3 regions of the Mesorhizobium sp. B2-5-4 genome follow, and region 2 is predicted to be linked to each of the others. Evidence: predicted binding sites of a transcription regulator. Region 2 holds the regulator's gene; each other region holds the start of a gene.
The links. Region 2 encodes LexA, which represses DNA repair genes until DNA is damaged. Its sites were predicted from a motif close to TGTTCNNNNTGTGTTCNG; they were not measured.
Positions count from the first base shown of each region.

Region 1: FJ492_RS11325 (DUF3072 domain-containing protein) is a predicted target of LexA. The motif match lies at 1,724-1,741, and genes of this name have one in related genera.
Region 3: FJ492_RS19545 (PA0069 family radical SAM protein) is a predicted target of LexA. The motif match lies at 2,573-2,590, and genes of this name have one in related genera.

Region 1 is NZ_VFUR01000007.1:158,454-163,092, reverse strand. It holds gene FJ492_RS29465 (hypothetical protein) at 314-448, opposite strand; gene FJ492_RS11335 (DUF1236 domain-containing protein) at 609-908, shown strand; gene FJ492_RS11325 (DUF3072 domain-containing protein) at 1,777-1,992, shown strand; partial or broken gene FJ492_RS11320 (low affinity iron permease family protein) at 2,116-2,494, opposite strand; gene FJ492_RS11315 (DUF4112 domain-containing protein) at 2,664-2,834, opposite strand; gene FJ492_RS29190 (YidB family protein) at 2,939-3,220, opposite strand; gene FJ492_RS11305 (metallophosphoesterase family protein) at 3,724-4,191, shown strand; gene FJ492_RS11300 (SIR2 family protein) at 4,321-4,639, opposite strand, start outside.
Region 2 is NZ_VFUR01000001.1:435,335-439,973, forward strand. It holds gene FJ492_RS02240 (ABC transporter substrate-binding protein) at 1-245, opposite strand, end outside; gene FJ492_RS02245 (GntR family transcriptional regulator) at 398-1,171, shown strand; gene lexA (transcriptional repressor LexA) at 1,579-2,322, shown strand; gene FJ492_RS02255 (ComEC/Rec2 family competence protein) at 2,316-4,639, opposite strand, start outside.
Region 3 is NZ_VFUR01000015.1:88,614-93,252, forward strand. It holds gene FJ492_RS19520 (S49 family peptidase) at 1-215, shown strand, start outside; gene FJ492_RS19525 (membrane protein) at 299-484, shown strand; gene FJ492_RS19530 (4-(cytidine 5'-diphospho)-2-C-methyl-D-erythritol kinase) at 511-1,398, shown strand; gene moaB (molybdenum cofactor biosynthesis protein B) at 1,400-1,954, shown strand; gene FJ492_RS19540 (glycosyltransferase) at 1,986-2,513, opposite strand; gene FJ492_RS19545 (PA0069 family radical SAM protein) at 2,665-3,819, shown strand; gene FJ492_RS19550 (ribonuclease HII) at 3,973-4,639, shown strand, end outside.

The DNA of each region.
Region 1 (4,639 bases), on a different contig from region 2:
TGCGATGGTCTCCCAAGCAGCGGAGCATTGCCCGCTGCCCTCGCGTTTTATGCGGCACAGCGCACGATGTGTCGCTAACCTATGATGTACCAAGCGAAGTTCGCGTACAAAGAGTCAGGCCCGTGCTCATCCGATGCCGCGCTCAACCGCACGGAGCGGTTTCCGGGTCGAAGTAAGCCACCCTCCAGAAATCGTGTTGGTCGCCTCGATGAGTGCTGGTTAGAGGGCTCGCACGCCACACTTGCGAGCAGCGGGCGAGCCCTATCCGGCGCAGGAAGGGACATAGCTGCGCGGATCCCGTTGGCCGCCCTCGTCATCCAAGAGCTACGCCGATTGCCAGGAGAGTAATCGCCATCGCGAAGACCGGTGCCAGCAACCAGCGTGCCTGGCCAATACTTTTTTCCATGACGCTTTCTTCAAATTTGCGGCGGTCAACGGCGCCGGTCATGTGACGGTTCCTCGATTTTGCTGAACGCAGACCTTTTCAGCATCATTCCAAGCCCAAAGTCCGGGATGCAAATCGGACCTAGGTACGGGCTCGGAACGTTTCGGATTCGGACACGTTCGGTCCAGGGCGATTATGCCCGAGCTCACAGGAAGGCTGTCACATGAGAATGCATTTCACCGCCGCCGCTGCTTCGTTTCTGCTCCTTGCCGGTGTCGGCATCGCTGCAGCCCAGGACGTCGTTATCGCGCCTGAACAGGACACGGTCATTCAGGAGTACGTGCACAAGCAGCCCCTCGCGTCCGTGGAAGTCCCCGGGGTCGAACTCAGCGTCGGCGCCGCGCTTCCCGACACCGTCGAGCTTCGCGAAGTTCCCAACGTCAAGTACCGCTATGTCGTGGTCCACAACCGGACAGTTCTCGTGGACCCGGGCACCCGCAAGATCATCAAGGTCTATAACTGACCAAAGTGCGGGTAGGCCCGTCGCTGATTGGGGCGACGGGCTGTACCGATTCAGAAATGGCGATCTTAGTGAGCGTCTCGCATAGACGAGGTTGGCGACAGCATCGACCATGACCGCAAATGCTGTCAACTTCCTCCCCATTCCGATATCCCGCCTTCACGGCATGCCGACCACGCGTTCACCGGTTCGGCAGAAGCGCCGCTCACTGTTAACCACCTGTCGAGTTGCGCCGCAGACCATTGTGGGCGCGCTCCGGCGGTGAGCGTCAGGGGGGTGAAGACCGGTGCTTTCTCAGCCTGGTAATCGCCGAGCGTCCGACGGTGATCACGCCGCCGCAGTCAGTCCGCACCGTCAACTTGTCGGCTTTGCGATCGATGCGGATGATGTCTCCAACAAGAACGACCTTATCTCCAGCGCGGGTTTTAGGTGGAGGGTCAACCGAATAGGGTCGGTCATACGATGGAATGTTTACTTTGGCGCGTCCGCTAGGCAGCATCGTGCTAACCGTACCCGTCAAGGTGACCTCGTCACCGATCTCAAATTCCCGGGGCACGCTATAGTGTAGCATAGACCTCCTCCGGCGCGTTCCTGATATTAATGCCGGCAAACTGACTTGGTTGCGTGAAATCGCAAGTCTCCGTGGCCCCAATCAGGCCGAGCACCCCTCTGCCAATGAGGCTTGCGGAAGCGCGGGTAGGAATTGCCGAGGCCGTCTATGAATGCATGGATTGATCGCCGCCCATCCAGCGCGCCCCTCAGGGCTGGCAATCTTGTCGACGGGGGTCGATGAACCGCGGCTCGTGACAATTCCCTTACGGAACAAAAGGAGATCAGAGACATTCTCTCCTGCTCAGACAGGAGACCTCAAATGCAGAACCTAAACGACAATGCTGATGTTTCAGCCAATATCGACAAGGACCCTGATGAATGGGTTAGTGGAGACGATCCAATGACGCCATCGCAAGCCTCATACTTGAAGACCCTGAGTGAGCAGGCCGATGACGCCGCGAGCTTCGAACAAGGGCTTAGTAAGGCCGAGGCATCCAAGCGCATCGATGCGTTAAGGGCCAAGCTGAAACTCTAACCGAACCTCCCGCGCTAGCCGTTCAATGCTGGAGACGGCGCAGCGTGTCACTTTGACGGCGCTGACGATTGCGACTGCCCCGCGAAAGCGGAGAAGGCCATTAGCCCATGTACCGCGACGCTGCTATGAACGAGTTCGATCCTTCTTGGACGCGTCCCGGGATAGGGGCAGCACGTTCGATTGAGTCGCTTCCTCTTCGAGCATCACTCGCTTTGCCCGGATCTCCTCGGGTTCGGCGTGCTCTAACCCGACAACATCGTTTCTGGTCTCTTTCAACGAAACGACGATCTCATCGAGCTTGGCATGAAGGGCGGCGGTGTCCCGATAGCCTTGAATGAGCACAACTCCGGTGATCACGATGGCCGCTACCGACGGGCATAGGTAACTGCATTCGTCAGGCCGAATGGCACCAGCGCGGTACACAGCACCTCGCTACAACCATGACATAAAAGCCAGGTGGGCGCGAAAGGAAGTCGGCCGTCAGAAAGAGGATGTGATTCATGAGGGGGTTCCTGTCGCGTACTCCTTCACGGTTGCGCCAAGGTGAAGAGGGCGACCAGCGCAGCGATAGCAACACAGATCGGTACAGCCGCGAACAGTCCAATCTCAAGAATGCGCGTCTCATTATTGCTGAACATCGGATAGCCTCACTGTGTTTGAGGGATCAACAATCAACGATGAGGTCGGTTCCGACCGGTTGCTGCATCCCCTAGTACTGGCACTAGGCCCACTAAGGCATCCAATCCAAACCGAATTGGCGTTGCCGGGAGGCGCCATCGTGAATCAAGCAGAACGGCCAACAAGTCGAGCTCAGCAATTGCATTCGCAGTCTGACGATCCACAATAGGCTGCTCGCTTGTCCATAGCTTGGCGGCTGGCCTTGCTCGCTCGATCCGATCTCCTCGATAGCGCACTGCCCTTTCAAGTCCGCCTCCACCATCTCTGATTAGCTTTGCGTCGGCCGGAAAGGCACGTCATCGAGCAGCGTCGGCTCGCCCGAGGCATTCGTTTGGTGATCAGCTGGCAGGTTGCCGTTTGGGGTCATCTGGTTAATGGCATCCGGCAGATCCCTGGTGATCCTCGCAATCAGCTCCTCGCGCGAAAGGCCAGTCTGCCTCGAAAGAGCTTCCAGCGTCTGCACGTCAATGGCCCTTTCCACCTCGTGAGGCTCGATCGGCTCGTTCGGCCGGGTGCCAACCCAAGAGTCCACTTTCGCGCCTGCCTGCATTTCTAAAACGGTCGAGAAGATCGCCGAGCGCTGTACCGGAACCCCCCTTGGACACCTGGTCCAAAATCCCACCTTGCAGATTGTTTGGATCGCGCTCTCCCGCCCCACGGATCATCTCTGCGATCTTGTCGCGGTTTTGATAAGCCAGGACTCCCAGCATAGCGATCGCAAGTCTTCCAAGATTTGCCACTCGTTCCTCCTCTGGTCTCGACTATGGAAAAGGTCGCGCGCTGCCAAAGGTTCCGCAATTGGCCAGCTAACATTTGGGGGCGCGCAGGTCCGGTCGGGTGGAGGGCGGCAAGACGGTGGGATAGCCGTTTCGCACCACCAAAGCCCTAGTTCGAAAATCGCAAGTTTCTGGGTGTACGAGAGCCGTACCTTTTTGACAATTATGGTTTGAATGTTGCCTGGCTTTGACCTCGGAGCTCTCCTGATCCTGCAAAACCAGTGCCAGATACGAAATGCCGGTTTGATGCTTTCGCCGTCGAACTAGTGGCAGGGCCATGACATTCAGAATTGGCGTCATCTCGGACACGCACGGCTTGCTGAGGCCGGAGGCGGCGCGTTGCCTGGCCGGGGTCGACCACATCATTCATGGAGGAGACATCGGTCGCCCTGAGATCATCACGGCGCTTCGCGGTATCGCGCCGGTTACCGCGATCAGAGGAAACGTAGACACCGGTGGCTGGGCGCTCCCATACGCGGAAACCGAGCTCGTACGCCTCGCCGGGCGAGCAATCTACGTGCTTCATGATCTCAAGACGCTGCAGATCGACCCGGTTGCCCAGGGCATCGACTTGATCGTGTCCGGTCACTCGCATGTGCCGAGGATGGAGACAGTGGATGGCGTGCTTTATTTGAATCCGGGCAGCGCTGGCCCACGACGGTTTAAGCTGCCTGTCACCCTTGCGGCGGTCGACATCACTCGAGACAGCATAGAGCCTTCGATATTGAGCTTGGCAAGCGGCTGAACCAATTCACCGCGCACATCACGCCCGCACCTATATCCGAGTGTCTCCTAGTGGATGCTGCGGACCGAAATTGATGTTGAAATTTCAGACGGAATTCTCTGCCTCTCGCGGCTCGTTCAAGAGGCCCGCCTAACTTCCCCCCGAGCCGGTGGCTCCATTCGTCTGCCGGGCGGACATCGTTCCACCGGGGTCCGCCCGTCCAAATTTCGCCTCCTCCCCGACCGCCTCCACCAGCTGCCTGAGAAAGTTCACCAGGGCAGCCTGCGGATCATTGACCTCGCCGACGACCGCCGAAATGCCCCAGTGTCCAAGCACCGCCTCCTCCACGGGGTTTCGGCTGGCCATGAAGATGAACGAGGGAGGGCGATCTTTTTCATAGCCGGATCGATGCCAGGTTTGCCAAAGGCGGTGCAACAGCAACCGGATATTCGGGTCGGAAAGGCTATAG
Region 2 (4,639 bases):
ATCTGCGGCACCAGCGATGCATCGAAATTGGTATGGCTCTCCGTATAGACGACGTCCTTGCCGTCGACGAAGCCGTTGTCTGTCAGCGCCTTCTTGAAGCCGGCTATGGCGGCGTTCAATTGCGGATGCTCGCCAAAATTGGCGATGCCGATGCGGATTTGATCGGCGGCGGCACTGCCGGCGCTCACCACCAATGCGCCGGCCAAGAACAAACCCGACAGCCAAGCGGATTTCGACTTCAACATCATTTCCTCCCAGATTTGATCGACGCCGCTTCCAGCGCGGCTACTGCGGCGATCATGGTCAGTCCGCCGGCCCGTGTCAAACATTATATATAATTCTTGCCATGCCCCAACATCATATATAATTTTCTTTGCCAGACCATGGGTGGACCGCGATGCAGGATCAAACGATCTCCACAAAGACGGAGGCAGCCTATCAGCTGTTGCGGCGCGATATCCTGACGACGCGCCTCATGCCCGGGGCCCCGCTCAAGCTGAGTGCGCTGCGCGGCACCTATGGTGTTGGCTGGACGCCGTTGCGCGAAGCCTTGTCGCGGCTAGAGGCCGAACGCCTTGTCACCGCCATCAGCAATCGTGGTTTTACCGTCGCTCCGGTATCGCGGGCCGAACTGGAGGACCTGGCACGCGCCAGGATGGTGGTCGAGATACCCCTGTTCCTCGAATCGATGGAAAAAGGCGGCAAGGAGTGGGAGGATGCCGTTGTCACCGCCCACTACCGGCTCTCCCGTTGCAAGACCGCGGTCGACGATCCTTCGGATGCGGCCGTCGATAAATGGGACGAGAACCACGAAGCTTTCCATGCGGCGCTGCTGAGCGCGGCGACTTCCAATTGGCTCATGCGATTCCGCTCGACCATCGCCGATCAGCTGCGACGGCATCATCGTTTTCTCGGCCTGGCGCCGACATTGCGGGCCGCGGCTGGCCTGAAGGACGGTTATGAAGAGGCAATGGAGGCATTGTGCGAAGCGATTGCGATCGAACACCATACAGCGATCATGGAAGCTGCACTCGATCGTGACGTCGAGCGGGCCAAGGCGCTGATGACGGCGCATATCGGCTATACCCTGCACGTCTATGTCCATAGCGAAGACAGCGGCGCGACCAAATACGCCGCCCGCGCCGGCAGCTTGCAAGCGGGTTCCGGGTGACTTCAATGCTTGCGCGACGCCTATTGGCATGCGCTGGCCGGAGTGGGCCAAACGCCTGGGTCCATCGCCGCCCCTAAGCTACCAATCGTTGGCGTTTTGATTTCGTTTCGTTCCGCGAATAATGGATCCATAAATTGTACAATCCACCCGCGAAGAGCCCCCCGAAAGACTGATGCCAAGGCCCATCAGTGGATAGGCCACAGGCCATTAACCAAAACGATTTCAATGCCTGCCGATCGTGGAAAGGATCGGCCTCAGTCCGCTGTCGCGGCAAAAAACTTCAGACGCGTTAACAAATTCATTAAACTTTAAACGGTTGCGGAACACAACTGGAACGGATAGTGTTTGTTCTGGGTTTGTTTTTTCGATTCTGGTCAGACCTTTCGTTCAATGCCTTGGGGGCCGCCATGCTGACACGCAAGCAACATGAACTGCTGATGTTCATCCACGAACGGCTCAAGGAAAGCGGGATACCGCCCTCCTTCGACGAAATGAAGGAAGCGCTCGATCTTGCCTCCAAATCGGGCATCCATCGCCTGATCACGGCGCTGGAGGAACGCGGCTTTATTCGCCGGCTACCCAATCGGGCGCGCGCGCTGGAAGTGCTGCGGCTGCCGGACTCGATCGCGCCGGGCCTCAATGCGGCAAAGAAGTTCTCGCCAAGCGTCATCCAGGGCAGCCTTGGCCAAGGCAGTCTCGGCCGCCAGATCAGGCCGGCGACGGCGCCTTCCCGCCTGGCCGCGGCCGGCAACGACGATGATGCGGTTTCAGCCGTGTCCATCCCGGTCATGGGTCGTATCGCCGCCGGTGTGCCGATCGATGCTATCCAGCATCAGACGCATTCGATTTCGGTGCCGCCGGACATGATCATGGGCGGCGAGCACTATGCGCTGGAAGTCAAGGGCGACTCGATGATCGAGGCCGGTATCTTCGACGGCGACACGGTCATCATCCGCAATGCCGATACAGCAAGTCCGGGCGAAATCATCGTGGCGCTGGTCGACGAGGAGGAAGCAACGCTGAAGCGGTTCCGTCGCAAGGGCGCCTCGATCGCGCTCGAAGCCGCCAATCCAGCCTACGAAACACGCATCTTCGGACCGGATCGGGTCAAGGTGCAGGGCAAGCTCGTCGGGCTGATCAGGCGCTACTGAACTGGCTTGCCATCGGGCTTGTCGGCCTTTTTATAGGGGGCCAGCCCCCTCGCCTCGCGTGAGAATTTTCGCTGCTCGTGCCAAGGCCGGTATGGTCCGTCGACGGCGAATTCGATCTCAGCCGGCGTCGTGGCCGATTGGGGATCGAAGAAAACGGCGGCACTCCCCTTGCGGGCGAGCTGGCGTTTGGTGACGACGAGAACCAGCGGATTATGACAGGTGTCATAGGCGGTCGCGTCATTGACGACGATCAGGTCGGCGAAGGCGCAGGCCTTCCAGGTGTTCTTGCGATCCTCGACATAGGCGATGATCGCGCCGGAAGGGTGCCTGGCAAGGCACAGGCCTTCGCGGCAATAGAACGGCGATCCCAGCGGCAGGTCGGTGGGAGTGGCAAGATCGAATTGCCCGTCCGTCTCCTCGAACATTTCCGGTAGGACGATTGTTTCGGAGATCAGAGCGCGTTTCCAATTGTCGGCTGCGAATTCGTTCGGACGTTCCCGGTTGACGGCCAGTTCGCCATTGCCGATCGACAGAGCCACCAGCCGCGCATCTTCCGAGATCAGCACATCGGGCGCGCGCGTGTGCGACACAGTCAACAGACCGGCAAGCGCGAATGGCACCGCCGTGAGCCGGAGCCACGTCGTCGCCATCGTCGCGATGACCAACGCGACGGTGACCAGCAGCACGGATTGCTGCGAAATCAGCCCGACTCCATCGACCGGAGAGCGCTCCGATATCCACGCCGATATGGCGATCATCGCTGTCAGGCCCTTGCCCATGAGGTAGAGAGCCGGCCAATCCAACCCGAACGGCATCAGCAACGCGCTAGCGACGGCCAGGAACATCACGATCGACACGATCGGCATGACGGCCAGATTGGCGAACAGGCTGAGCGGCGACACCCGCTGGAAATGCCAGATGGCAAACAGTGCCGTCGCGCTGCCGGCGATGATGGACGTCATGGCCAATCCACCTGTCGCCAAGAGGAATTTTCGCGTCAGAAACCCGGGTAGGGATCGCTTTGGCGGCGGAGGCCTCGTCTTTCCCGCATGGTGGTCGGCCCAGCCGGCATAGGCGCCAACCAAGGCTGCGGTTGCCGCGAACGACATCTGGAAACTCGGGCCGACGACCTCGTGCGGCGAAACCAGGATAACGGCGATCGCCGAGATCGCCAGATTGCGCATGGTCAGCGCCGCGCGATCGAACAAGACGGCGATCAGCATCACCGCCAGCATGATGAAGCTGCGTTCGGCCGCGACGACGACGCCCGAAATGACGAGATAGGCGGCGATCGAAAACAGTGCGGCGGCGGCGGCGTATTTCTTCACCGGCCGGCGCGCGGAAAACCCTGGAAACAGCGCGAAGGCGCCGCGCAGCAGACCCATGATGGTGCCGGCCACCAGCGCCATATGCAGACCTGAAATCGAGATGATGTGATAGATGCCGGTGCGCCGCATCGCTTCGTTGATTTCATCGGGAATGCCGGCCCGCACGCCGACGATCAGCGCCGCCGCGATCTCGCCTTCGGCGCCGCCAATGCTGCCCCTGATGTGGTCGGCGATGGCTTCGCGGGCATTTTCGATGCCTGAAAACACGCGTGCCGGCAGCGGCATCTCACCGGCTTCGGCGGAGACGACCGTTGGATTGCCGAGAAAGAAGCCGCTGCCGCCGATGCCGGCGAAATAGCTGTCGAAGGAGAAGTCGTAGCTGTCCGGCCGCACCGGGCCGGTCGGCGGCAGCAGTTTGGCATAGCCTGTGACATGCGAGCCGGCGGTCATTTCGGGCGGTATCTTGCGTGCCGAAAGCCGGACCCTTTCAGGCGCGTAGCGCAGTTTCGGCCGGGCGGTCGAAATCACGTCCATGGTCAGCCGGATGCGGCCGCTCTCCATCTCCTCGAGCGAGATCACGCGACCGGTCAGTTGCGTCGAGATTTCCGAGCCCAGCATCCGGGTTCCGGCTCGCCATGTTTCGACCTTCGCCGCAAGCAGGCCAAGCACACACAACAGCAGTGCCATGAAACACAGATGGGTTTTCGGCCAGGAGCGCGAGACGAATGCACATACCGCCGCCAGAACCACGACCGCGACAGGCTTTGCAAAATCGGGCTCGGACGCCAGCGAAAAGTAGCAGATCGCCCCAACGGCCAGGCAGACCGGCACCAGCAGGAAGGCGACGCCCCGGTCGAGTTCCAGCTCCGCCGCCTTGGCCACGCCGTGACGCAGGCGAGGAAAGGATATCGGGCCGATTTGCCGGCGCACGCGCACAATTCTGCGTGCGGCAGGAGATGGAGTTGGCGCTGGGCTATCCGCCTGCAGCG
Region 3 (4,639 bases), on a different contig from region 2:
TCGATGCACTCGGCGACATGCGCACGGTACTGAAGACCCGCTTCGGGCCGAAGACCCAGCTCAAGCTGATAACGGCGCCGCGCGGTCTGTTCGGCCGCTTCGGCCTGTTCGGCTCGAGCAAGGGCTTTTCAGCGCCCGATATCGCCGCGGCAGCGGCCAGCGGCGTCATTGATGCGGCGGAAGAGCGCGCATTGTGGGCGCGCTTCGGGCTTTGAAAAAGCCGTGAAAGCGTCTAGCATGGTTGCCCGAAAGACCCGACCGGCCGCCCTTACCGGCCCAGCGTGGTAGGAGTTTTGACATGCCGCAACTTATTTTCTTCGCCGTCGTCGGCATTGCCGCCTATTTCGGCTACCGCACCTTCCTGCGCGAGGCTGAGCGCGTGACGGCCAAGGTACGGCGGACCGAAAAGCAGGCGGCCAACGGCGCGATGGGAACGCTGGTCAAGGATCCGAAGACCGGCGAATACCGGCTGGCCAAGGACTGACCCTCATTTCACTCGCAATCGAGACTGTGGAGTCCGGTCCGCATGTCCGGACATGGGCAGCACCCGCCAAGATAAACCTTGCCCTGCACGTCACCGGCAGGCGCCCCGACGGCTATCATCTCATCGAAAGCCTGGCTGTGTTCACGCGCTTTGGCGACAGGATCGAGATCGCGCCGGCTGAAGGCGACGACTTCGCCGTATCCGGCCGCTACGCGCCGGACGTTCCGCCCGATGGCGACAATCTGGTGCTCAAGGCACGCGACGCGCTACGGCAGGCCACCGGTCTTCGGAGCACGCCGCCCGTGATCATCAGGCTCGAAAAGAACCTTCCAGTCGCGTCCGGCGTGGGCGGAGGGTCGAGCGACGCGGCGGCCGTGCTGCGCGGGCTGGCCGACAGCTGGGGGCTGGACATCGATAGCGCCGAGCTGGCGCGGATCGGTCTCTCGCTTGGCGCCGATGTGCCGATGTGCCTGGCGGCAAAGCCGCTGGTGGCGCGCGGCATCGGTGAGGAGCTGTCGATGGTGCCGGATTTTTCGGCGCTCGGTCTGGTGCTGGTCAATCCGGGCACGCCGGTCTCGACGACGGAAATCTTCGCAGCACTGTCCCGGCGCGACAATGAGCCACTGCCGCCGCTGCCGCGCGACATCGAGTTTCACAGCCTGCGCAACTGGCTGGAGATCACCCGCAACGATCTCGAACCTGCGGCCCTTGCGATGCGGCCCGCCATAGGCAGGGCGCTTTCATGGCTTGATAAGGCCGGATCGGGTTTTTCACGAATGTCCGGATCTGGCGCGACATGCTTCGGCCTGTTCGAGACCGGCAATGTCGCCAAGCGCGCGGCGGCCGAGATCCGCAGCCGCCAGCCCGACTGGTTCGTCGCCGCAACACGCAGCATTGCATCGGAGGCTGAGTGAGATGGCCAGGATTGACGAGGGCCGTGCCTTCATTCCGGTGCGCATCGCGGTGCTGACGGTTTCCGACACACGCAGCCTCGCCAACGACAAATCCGGCCAGACGCTGGCCGATCGCATCACCGAGGCCGGCCACATCCTGGCCGGCCGGGATATCGTCACCGACGACCGCGAAAAAATCCGTGACACCGTTCTGGCGTGGTCGCGGGACAAGGCCATCGACGTCGTGATCACCACCGGTGGAACCGGTTTCACCGGCCGCGATGTGACACCCGAGGCGCTGGAGCCGATTTTCGAAAAGCGCATGGATGGCTTTTCGGAAGTTTTCCACCGCATCTCCTACGACAAGATCGGCACCTCGACGATCCAGAGCCGGGCGACCGGCGGCGTCGTCAACGCCACTTTCGTCTTCGTGCTGCCGGGCTCGCCCGGCGCCTGCAAGGATGCCTGGGACGGCATCCTTAAGGCACAGCTCGACTACCGGCACATGCCCTGCAACTTCGTCGAGATCATGCCGCGCCTGGACGAACATCTGCGGCGCGGCAAATCGGCCCCTTAAAAAGCAACGCCACGCAGAGCAGCTGCAAAAATCAACTGGGAGAGCGCTGCGCCTGCCTCGGTGGCGCCACCCAGATCTCGGCGTCGAGCTTCTTAGTCGCCAGACCGCGCGCCAACGCCTCGGCGCTGCCGGCAGTCTTGGACAGAGATGCCGCCTGCCGCTTGCTGATCACCAGTCCATCGGCGAGAGCACGGTTTGCGGAAAAGACCCTAGCCAGGAACGGCGTACGGCTGCCCCGCGCCCGCGCGAACCGGGCGGCCATGGTCTGCCTGGCCGTATGGGCGACGACCGCGTCGATCCAGCCCTCTACCAGCCTCGCACCCGGTTCGAGAAACAGCAGCCAGTCACCCTTGGCCTGGCGGATGCCGGCGGCGATGCCGCCGCTCCCCACATAGTGGCAGCCGGCATGCTCGGCGACACGATGCGTGTGGTCGGTGGAGCCGGTGTCGCAGACGACGACCTCTCGCACCACGCCCTCGACCGCGCCGCCAATCAGCGTCGCCAGCGTGCGGGCGAGACCCTCCTCGTCATTATGCGTTTCGATGAGAACACTGAGCATCGTGAGCCGAATAGCGGAAACCACTGACCGACGCCAGTTTTTGCATCGCGCCATAGAAAAGTTCTTGATTTGTTCTCATCAATAAAATAGGAATAATTTCATGAGCAGAGCGATTCGACACAACATGGACAGTCCCTGGGAGCGGGCGAAGATGGAACCGATCATGCGCGCCGATATTGCGGCCTTCGGAGCAGGACGAGCCGAGATGGCCAACGCGATGATCGAGCAGAGTGGCATGCGGGTCCGTCCGGACCGCAACCGTGGCCGATCGGCGGGCATCAATCCGTCTGGCCGGTTCGAACCTGTCAGCCGGCATGTCTTCGACGATGGGTGGAGTTCGCTGGAGGAGTTGCCCCCGTTCAAGACCGTGGTGCAGGTGGAGAAGCCGCGCACCATCATCACCCGCAACGAATCGCCCGACATCTCCTTCGACCGGTCGATCAATCCCTATCGCGGTTGCGAGCACGGTTGCGTCTATTGCTTCGCGCGGCCGACGCACTCGTTCATGGGCCTGTCGCCGGGCCTGGATTTCGAATCCAAGCTGTTCGCCAAGCCGGATGCGGCACGCCTGCTCGACAAGGAGTTGTCGAAGGATGGCTACCAGCCGCGCACCATCGCCATCGGCACCAACACCGATCCCTACCAGCCGATCGAGAAGCAGTACCGGATCATGCGCGAAATCCTCGAAGTGCTGGAGGCACGCGGTCATCCGGTCGGCATCGTCACCAAGTCAGCCCTGGTGGTGCGCGACATCGACATTCTGTCGCGCATGGCCGAGCGCGGGCTCGCCAAGGTGGCGCTGTCGGTGACGACGCTTGACCGCATGCTGGCCAGGACGATGGAACCCCGCGCATCGACCCCGACCAAGCGGTTGGAAGCGATCAGGCAGCTTTCGGATGCCGGTATCCCGGCTTCGGTGATGGTGGCGCCGATCATTCCGGGCCTGACCGACCAGGAGATGGAACGCATCCTCGACTCGGCACACCATGCCGGTGCGCGCGAGGCCGGCTATGTGGTGCTGCGCCTGCCGCTGGAGGTCAGCCCGATTTTCAAGGACTGGCTGCTGCGCCACTATCCCGACCGCTATCGCCACGTCATGTCGCTGATCCGTTCGATGCGCGACGGCAAGGACTACGATTCGGAGTGGGGCAAGCGCATGAAGGGTGCCGGACCTTATGCCTGGCAGATCGGCCGGCGCTTCGAGATCACCGCCAAGCGGCTCGGCCTCAATGCCGAACGGCGCACGCTGCGGACCGACCAGTTCGTCGCGGCCGGTAAGGACCAGGAGCAGTTGATTCTGCTCTGAAGCCGAAAAACACCGCGGCTGTTCATTACCGCCGTGGCAAAAAAATCCCGTCCGGCCTGCCCCGGCCTGCAGACGGTGCCCTCCCGGTCCGGCGCCCCACCCGACCCGGAGGGACTTGCGGAGAATCAGAGCCGATGCGAACCTCGCCGCAACATGGCTCGCGCGCGTTCTGATTCTCCGCTTCTCTTCGAAATCGTCGAGAAACCCGATTTCTCCTTCGAGACGAAGGCGATGGCCGATGGCATGTGGCCGGTCGCAGGGATGGACGAGGCCGGCCGTGGCCCGTTGGCCGGGCCGGTGGTCGCGGCGGCAGTGGTACTCGACCCCGCCAACATTCCCGAAGGGCTCGACGATTCCAAGCGGCTTAGCCACTTGCAGCGTGAAGCGCTGTTTCTGCGCATCATCGGCTCCGCGCTCGGCGTCTCGATGGCGTCGGTCAGCGCCGAAGGCATCGATGGCAGCAACATCCTCAAGGCGAGCCTCGAAGCGATGCGCCGCGCACTTGTCGGGCTGCCCATCCAGGCAAAGCTCGCGCTGGCGGATGGGCGCGACGTGCCGCCGGGACTGCCCTGCGAAGGGCGCGCGCTGATCAAGGGCGACCAGCGCTCGCAGTCGATCGCCGCGGCCTCGATCGTGGCCAAGGTCATGCGCGACCGCATGATGTGCGGCTGCGGCAATCATCACGATCGCTACGGCTTCGAAGTCCATATGGGCTACGCCACGGTCCGGCACCGTACGGCGATCGAGGCGCATGGCCCCGTCGCTCGGCTGCACCGCACCTCGTTTGCGCCGTTCCGGTTGGGCGGCGCCGAGGTGACGG